Methylovirgula sp. 4M-Z18: one gene and its partner. The protein of the gene in region 2 binds, or shares a complex with, the protein of the main gene of each other region. Links are inferred from orthologs where the notes say so. Each region holds a gene or a part of one and is shown on either strand. Other genes may lie near its edges. The genes, in order: uvrA and mfd.

Evidence for each region.
Region 1: the proteins of mfd (region 2) and uvrA are in contact, whole or in part, in a crystal structure (PDB 4DFC), measured with the Escherichia coli proteins. The link is inferred for Methylovirgula sp. 4M-Z18 from one-to-one orthologs.

What each region holds. Positions count from the first base shown.
Region 1 is NZ_CP149574.1:2,167,731-2,171,551, forward strand. What follows is about bases 49-3,560. They hold uvrA (excinuclease ABC subunit UvrA), read left to right. Parts: upstream 49-396; coding sequence 397-3,360; downstream 3,361-3,560. Other genes in these bases: dctA (C4-dicarboxylate transporter DctA), read right to left, coding at 49-81; V9T28_RS10075 (sterol desaturase family protein), read left to right, coding at 3,441-3,560. In the rest of the region: more of dctA, read right to left, coding at 1-48; more of V9T28_RS10075, read left to right, coding at 3,561-3,821. UniProt on the Escherichia coli protein: The UvrABC repair system catalyzes the recognition and processing of DNA lesions. UvrA is an ATPase and a DNA-binding protein. A damage recognition complex composed of 2 UvrA and 2 UvrB subunits scans DNA for abnormalities.
Region 2 is NZ_CP149574.1:2,632,381-2,636,711, forward strand. What follows is about bases 222-4,243. They hold mfd (transcription-repair coupling factor), read right to left. Parts: upstream 3,935-4,243; coding sequence 422-3,934; downstream 222-421. Other genes in these bases: V9T28_RS12205 (extracellular solute-binding protein), read left to right, coding at 222-344; V9T28_RS12215 (FAD assembly factor SdhE), read right to left, coding at 3,942-4,235. Also shown: more of V9T28_RS12205, read left to right, coding at 1-221. UniProt on the Escherichia coli protein: Couples transcription and DNA repair by recognizing RNA polymerase (RNAP) stalled at DNA lesions. Mediates ATP-dependent release of RNAP and its truncated transcript from the DNA, and recruitment of nucleotide excision repair machinery to the damaged site.

The DNA of each region.
Region 1 (3,821 bases), 460 kb from region 2 along the record:
CAAAACCTGAATATAAAGCACCTTGTACCAAGGCTTCGAAGCCTTTGGTGCGTCCGCCGTCACGACCGATGCCACGCGTATCCTCCCCAATATTTAACGTCCCAGGCCCGGCACCCTCTCTCAATTTCACTGAGAATCCAGGCTGTTCCGCCCTCTTGTCATCAGCCATAAAGGCTTTGCACCCAGAGAACAAGCGGCTGAAGGCCGGTCGAACCGGGATGGCTCCTATTTATGGTTGCGGGAGGCGCTAAATCGCGGGTTTGCGCGTCCTGACAGAAACTGTCAGGAATGGTGCCATTTTGTTCCCCTCCCGGTCTCGACCTTGATCGCGGCTGCGCTTAGATTACATGTGCTATCCGTCGGACCAGGGCCGACCGCTACGAGATCCGTACATTCATGAAAGCCAAACCTTCGAAAGCCGGCGCGGGCCGCCGCGCCGCCGGTTCCGAGACCGATGCATTGCCGTTTCCGGCCAGTGATCCGCGCGTCATTTCCATCCGCGGCGCGCGGGAACACAATCTGAAGAATGTCGATCTCACCATCCCGCGGGACAAGCTGGTCGTGTTCACCGGGTTGTCGGGCTCGGGGAAATCCTCGCTGGCCTTCGATACGATCTATGCCGAGGGCCAGCGCCGCTACGTGGAATCCCTATCCGCCTATGCGCGGCAATTTCTCGAAATGATGCAGAAGCCGGACGTCGATCAGATCGACGGCCTGTCGCCGGCGATCTCGATCGAGCAGAAAACCACGTCGAAAAACCCGCGCTCCACCGTCGGCACCGTCACCGAGATTTACGATTATATGCGCCTGCTCTGGGCGCGGACCGGCATTCCCTATTCGCCCGCGACCGGCCTGCCGATCGAAAGCCAGACCGTCCAGCAGATGGTCGACCGCATTCTGGCAATGCCCGAGAAGACCCGCGCCTATCTGCTCGCGCCGGTCATTCGTGGCCGCAAAGGCGAATATCGCAAGGAAATCGCCGAATTCATGAAGCGCGGTTTTCAGCGGCTGAAGGTCGACGGCACGTTCTATGAAATCGCCGAGGCACCGACGCTCGACAAGAAGCTGAAACACGATATCGATGTCGTCGTCGATCGCATCGTCGTGCGGCCCGACATCGCCTCGCGCTTGGCAGATAGTTTGGAGACGGCCCTCGAACTTGCGGACGGCATCGCCGTGCTCGAACTCGCCGATGAGAAGGACGAGAAAGGCGAGGCCAAACGGGTCATGTTCTCGTCGAAATTCGCTTGCCCGGTTTCCGGCTTCACCATTCCGGAGATCGAGCCGCGCCTGTTCTCCTTCAATAATCCCTTCGGCGCCTGCCCCGTGTGCAGCGGCCTTGGCGCGCAGCAGAAAGTCGACGCCGATCTCGTGGTACCGGACGGCAAATTGACCTTGCGCAAGGGCGGCATCGCGCCGTGGGCCAAGAGCACCTCACCTTATTATACGCAGACGCTCGAAGGCCTCGGCAAGCATTTCAAGTTCCGGCTCGACACGCCGTGGGACGATCTGCCGAAGAAAGCGCGCGACGTCATTCTGTATGGCTCGGGCGATGACGAGGTGAAATTCTCCTATGACGACGGCCTGCGCGCCTATGACGTCAAGAAACCGTTCGAGGGCGTGATCAACAATCTCGAACGCCGTTATCTCGAAACCGAAAGCGATTGGGCGCGCGAGGAAATCAGCCGTTACATGGCCGCAACGCCCTGCCGCGCCTGCAATGGATATCGGCTGAAGCCGGAGGCCTTGGCGGTCAAAGTCGATCACCGCCATATTGGCGAGATCACCGATCTGTCCATCAAGCAGGCGGTGACGTGGGTCAACGAGCTGCCGAGCAAGCTCGATGCCAAGCGCAATGAGATCGCCGGACGGATCTTGAAGGAAATTCGCGAGCGGTTGACTTTCCTGCTCGACGTCGGCCTCGAATATCTCACCCTGTCACGTTCGTCAGGCACGCTGTCGGGCGGCGAAAGCCAGCGCATTCGCCTCGCCTCGCAGATCGGCTCGGGACTGACCGGCGTTCTTTACGTCTTGGACGAGCCGTCGATCGGCCTGCACCAGCGCGATAATGCCAGGTTGTTGGAGACGTTGCGCCGGCTGCGCGATCTCGGCAATACAGTGATCGTCGTCGAGCACGACGAAGACGCCATCCTGACCGCCGATTACGTGGTCGATGTGGGCCCCGGCGCCGGTATCCATGGCGGCAGCATCGTCAGCGAAGGCAAGCCCGACGAGATCATAGCCGATCCGAAATCCTTGACCGGCGATTATCTTTCCGGCCGTCGCATGGTCGCGACGCCGAAAAAACGGCGCAAGCCGGCACCCGGCCGCGCGCTCAAGATTGTCGGTGCGCGTGGCAACAATCTGAAAAATGTTACGACCTCGGTGCCGGTCGGTTTGTTCACCTGCATCACCGGCGTCTCGGGCGGCGGCAAATCCACACTGATCATCGACACGCTTTATAAGGCGGTCGCGCGCCGGCTCAACGGGGCGATTGAGCACCCTGCTCCGCACGATACGGTCGAAGGTCTCGAACATCTCGACAAGGTGATCGACATCGACCAGTCGCCGATCGGCCGTACCCCGCGCTCCAATCCGGCAACCTATACCGGCGCCTTCACGCCGATCCGCGAATGGTTCGCCGGCCTGCCGGAAGCCAAAGCCCGCGGGTACCAGCCGGGACGGTTTTCGTTCAACGTCAAGGGCGGCCGTTGCGAGGCCTGTCAGGGCGATGGCGTTATCAAAATCGAAATGCACTTCCTGCCGGACGTCTATGTCACTTGCGACGTGTGCAAAGGCAAGCGTTACGACCGCGAGACATTGGAGGTCAAGTTCAAGGAGAAAAGCATCGCCGATGTGCTTGATATGACGGTGGAAGAAGCCGCCGATCTGTTCAAGGCCGTGCCGACCATCCGTGATAAGATGGAGACGCTGAAACGCGTCGGTCTGGACTATGTGCATGTCGGCCAACAGGCGACCACCCTGTCGGGCGGCGAGGCGCAGCGCGTGAAGCTCTCCAAGGAATTGGCGCGCCGATCAACCGGCCGCACGCTCTATATTTTGGACGAGCCGACCACGGGCCTGCATTTCCACGATGTGAAGAAGCTGCTCGAAGTGCTGCATGAACTGGTGGATCAGGGCAATACCGTCGTGGTGATCGAGCACAATCTCGAGGTCATCAAGACCGCCGATTGGATCATCGACCTTGGGCCAGAGGGCGGTGACGGCGGCGGCGAAATCGTGGCCGAAGGCACGCCGGAAGACATTATCAAGGTCCCACGGTCGCATACCGGACGATTCTTGAAAGAGGTGCTGGACCGACGGCCGCTGAAGGCCAAGCAAAGCGAAGCGGCCGAGTAGAGTGGGCAGGGCCGTCACGATGATCGATTTCTTCTTCGGTGTCGGCAGTCGCTATTCCTATTTGGCCGCGGCGTAGATCGGTGGCATCGAACGGGAACATTACCGGTATCGTCGGCTCGTTCATGGGCGTGTCGGCATCGGAATATACGGTTCTCATAATCATCGGCCCGATTCTCGACAAGGTCTTCGTCGATCCGCGCTTTCACCGCGTCCATCACATGATGGCGACGCCCGAGGAACCGCACATCCACGATTGCAACTTCGCGCTGGTGCTACCGATCTGGGATATCATTTTCCGGACCGCACGCTACGATCTGACACCGCGCCAGTGCGGAGTCGACGACCCGACGATTGACGCCGACAATGATTATTTCTGGGCCGGACAACAATGGCGGACGTTCCGGCGCTTTTGGCGGGAGCTGACGAAGCGGCGCACGCGCCAAGAGGCGCAGGAACCGGAG
Region 2 (4,331 bases):
CCGGCTCCTGGCCCACCTCACCATCGCCCGGTCTCGAACAACGCTCGCGCTGGGGCTCGCAAAGCACCAATGAGCAGGGCTCGTATAATATCTGTGGCGTCGGCAACCGCGCGGTCGATGCGATGATCGATGCAATTCTCGCCGCGCGCGGCTCGCAGGACTTCATCACCGCCGTCCGCGCCTACGACCGCGTCTTGCTTTCCGGCTTTTACATCGTGCCGTGGTTTTATTCGCCACAGCAATGGATCGCCCATTGGACGACCATTGCCCATCCCGATAAAACGCCGATGTTCGGCATCACCTATGATATCGGCGCGTCGTTTGGGACGTGGTGGCATAAGTGATCAGGTCGCCGTCATTGCGACCCGCGCTTGCACGGTTCGCAATGACGGGGGCAAACAAATGCGCCGAGATAAACCTCTCACGCCGCCTTCTTCACCTCGGCCAACCCAACCAGCGCGCGCAAAATCACCTGCACACCGGCAAGCCGGGCATCAGCTGTCGCGAAATCGTCCATGAAGAAGATGCTCATGTCCGGGCGCACTTTGGCCAGCGAGCCTTGCTGCGCGACATAGCGCACCAGGCCTTGCGGATTGGCGAAGGAATTGTCGCGGAAGGCGATGACGACGCCCTTCGGGCCCGCTTCGACTTTTTCCACATGGGCGCGGCGGCAGAGCGCCTTGATCGCCATGAGCTTCAGCAATTGTTTCACTTCGTCAGGATAGGGCCCGAAACGGTCAATCATCTCGGCGCCGAAACTCTCGATCTCCTCGTCGGTTTCGAGATGCGACAAGCGGCGGTAGAGATTGAGCCGCAATTGCAGATCTTCGATATAGGTTTCGGGAATCGTGACCGGGGTGCCGATGCTGATGCTCGGCGACCAGACTTCCTCGGTCGGCGCCTCCACGCCCGATTTCAGTTGCTCGATCGCATCCTGCAACATCTGCTGATAGAGTTCGTAGCCGACTTCCTTGATGTGGCCCGATTGCTCATCGCCGAGCAGATTGCCCGAGCCGCGAATGTCGAGATCATGCGAGGCGAGCTGGAAGCCCGCACCAAGCGTATCGAGGCTCTGCAGCACTTTGAGGCGCCGCTCGGCCTGCACCGTCATCGCCTTCTTGGCATGAACGGTGAACAGGGCGAATGCACGCAATTTCGAGCGCCCGACGCGGCCGCGCAATTGATAGAGCTGCGCCAACCCGAACATGTCGGCGCGATGGACGATGAGCGTATTGGCGCGCGGAATGTCGAGGCCGGATTCGACGATAGAGGTCGACAGCAGAATGTCGTACTTGCCATCGTAGAAGGCCGACATCTTGTCTTCCAATTCGCTCGCCGCCATCTGGCCATGCGCCACGACGAATTTCGCCTCAGGCACATGGGTGCGCAGGAATGCCGCCGCATCGTCGAGATCTTCGATGCGCGGACACACATAGAAGCTTTGGCCGCCGCGATAGCGCTCGCGCAAAAGCGCCTCGCGCACAATGAGTTCGTCGAAGGGCGTGACGAAACTGCGCACGGCAAGGCGATCGACCGGCGGCGAGGCGATGATCGACAATTCGCGCACGCCGGTGAGCGCCAATTGTAGCGTGCGCGGGATGGGCGTCGCGGACAGCGTCAGCACATGCACTTCCGCCCGCAGTTCCTTCAACCGCTCCTTGTGCCCAACGCCGAAATGCTGCTCCTCGTCGATGATGACGAGGCCGAGGTCCTTGAACGAAACGGTCTTGCCGAGCACGGCGTGAGTGCCGACGACAATGTCGATGCTGCCGTCGGCGACTCCCTGCTTCACCGCTTTGAGATCTGCCGAACCAACCATGCGCGAAAGCTGGCCGATCTTGATCGGTAAGCCTGCGAAGCGTTCGACGAAACCGCGATAATGCTGGCGCGCCAGCAGCGTCGTCGGGACAACAACGGCGACCTGCTTGCCGTTCGCGGCGGCAGCGAAGGCCGCGCGCAAGGCCACCTCGGTCTTGCCGAAACCAACGTCGCCGCAAATGAGGCGATCCATCGGACGACCGGCTTTCAGATCGTCCAGCGTCGCATCGATCGCGCCAAGCTGATCCTCCGTCTCGTCATAGGGGAAGCGCGCGCAGAACTCATCGTAAAGCCCTTCGGGCGCAGTCAGAACCGGCGCCTGCCGCAACATCCGCTGGGCCGCGATCTGGATGAGCGCATGCGCCATCTCGCGGATGCGATTCTTCATCCGCGCCTTGCGCGTCTGCCATCCGGCGCCGCCGAGACGGTCGAGCTGGGCTTCCGTATCTTCGGAACCGTAACGTGACAGAAGTTCGAGATTTTCGACCGGCAGAAACAATTTATCGCCGCCAGCGTAATGCAGCTCCAGGCAATCGCGGGGCGCGCCGGCCGCTTCGATATTCTTGAGGCCGATGAAACGCCCGATACCGTGATCCACGTGCACGACGAGGTCACCCGCCGACAAGGTTGCCACGTCGCTCAGGAAATCCTGTGCACGGCGCGCCTTCTTGCGCGACCGCACCAGACGGTCGCCCAAAATATCCTGCTCGCCGAGCAGCACGATATCGCCCGCCTCGAACCCCTGTTCGAGGCCGAGCACCGCGACCGGCAACGTCTCCTGCGGCAGCCTGAGCGCCTGCGGCAGCGACGAGACATTCTCCGTCTTCGCCAGGCCGTGCTCATGGATCACCGAGGCGAGGCGCTCGCGCGACCCGTCCGACCAGCCGGCAAGAATGACGCGGCGGCCTTGCGTCCGCAGCGCGCGGATATGCGCCACCGCAGCGTCAAACACATTCGCGCCTTCCTGCGCGCGCTCGGCCGCAAAATTGCGGCCCAAGCGGCCGCCGCAATCGACCGCCTCGTCGCCCGGCAAGGCGAACGGCGACACGCGCACCACGCTTGCTGCGTCGAGCGTCGCGCGCCATTCCTCCGGTGCGAGATAGAGCCGGTCGGGCGGCAGCGGTTTGTAGACCGATTTTGCCGGATCCTCGTCATGCGCGGTCTTGCGCGCATCATAATAATCGGCGATCTGCGCAAGCCGCTCGGCCGCGGCATCTTCGCCATGATGGTCGAAGACGATCGGGCTCCCCGCCACATAATGAAAAACGCAGTCCATCGTCGGGTGGAACAGCGGCAGCCAATGTTCCATGCCGGGATAACGGCGGCCTTCCGAGACCGCTTCGTAGAGGGAATCGCTGCGCGTCTGCGCGCCGAATTCCGTCACATAGGCTTGGCGGAAGCGGCGCATCGTCTCTGAGGTCAATTGCAATTCGCTCATCGGCACCAGATCGAGCGAGCGCAATTGCATTTGCGTGCGCTGCGATTCGGGGTCGAAGCTGCGGATTGATTCCAGCGTCTCGCCAAAGAAATCGAGTCGCACCGGCAGCGGCATGGTCGGCGCGAAAAGATCGAGAATGCCACCGCGCACCGCATAATCGCCGGTGTCACGCACGGTCGAGGCGCGCTGAAAGCCGTTGACTTCGAGCCAGCGCGTCAAATCCTCCATATTGACCGAATTGCCCGGCGCCGCGGAAAAGCTCACATGCGCGAGCCATTCGCGCGGCGGCACGCGCTGCACCAGGGCGTTGACAGTGGTCGAGAGAATGCGCGGCCGCTCAGCCGACGAGCGCGAACCGGCCAGACGTGCCAGCACAGTCATGCGCTTGGCAGCAATCTCGCTGTTCGGCGACACGCGGTCATAGGGCTGGCAATCCCATGCCGGCAAATGCAGCACCTCGATCTCGGGCCCGGCAAAGGCGAGCACGTCCATGAAGCTCTGCGCCCGCGCGCCATCGCGCGCCACATGGGTGAGCACGACGGCGCGATCCTCCGCCCGCGCGCTGAGCGCACGAGTCAGATCGGCGAGAACGAACGCGTCGAAGCCATCGGGCAGCGAGCCGAGCGTCAGGCTCCCGCCTTTGGCGATCAGATCTTTGGCACGTTGCAGCGCAGTCACGAAAACCTCAAAGATGCACAGGCTTCAAACGGGTGTGGAACGCTTTCATGCGCCAGAACACCGGCGTGTCGAACGCGGCCGGCACGGGCGTTTTGTCCGTCATCCAGTTCAGCATGTCCTGGTCCTGCGCCTCGATCAGCGCTTCGAAATCATCGAGATCCGCATCGGCCATGCCGCCAATCTCCGCATCGGCAAAAGCGCCCATGATCAAATCCATCTCGCGCATACCCCGGTGCCACGCGCGATAAAGCGCCTTGCGGCGGCGCGGATCGAGATCGGCGCTGGAAATCTGCGTGCCCATCGGCGTCTCCAAACAAAAATAACGCCCGGCAAGAATTTGGCGGACGATGCGTGGCCCGTTATATAGGGGTTCTCGATTTGTTTGTCAGTAAGAATG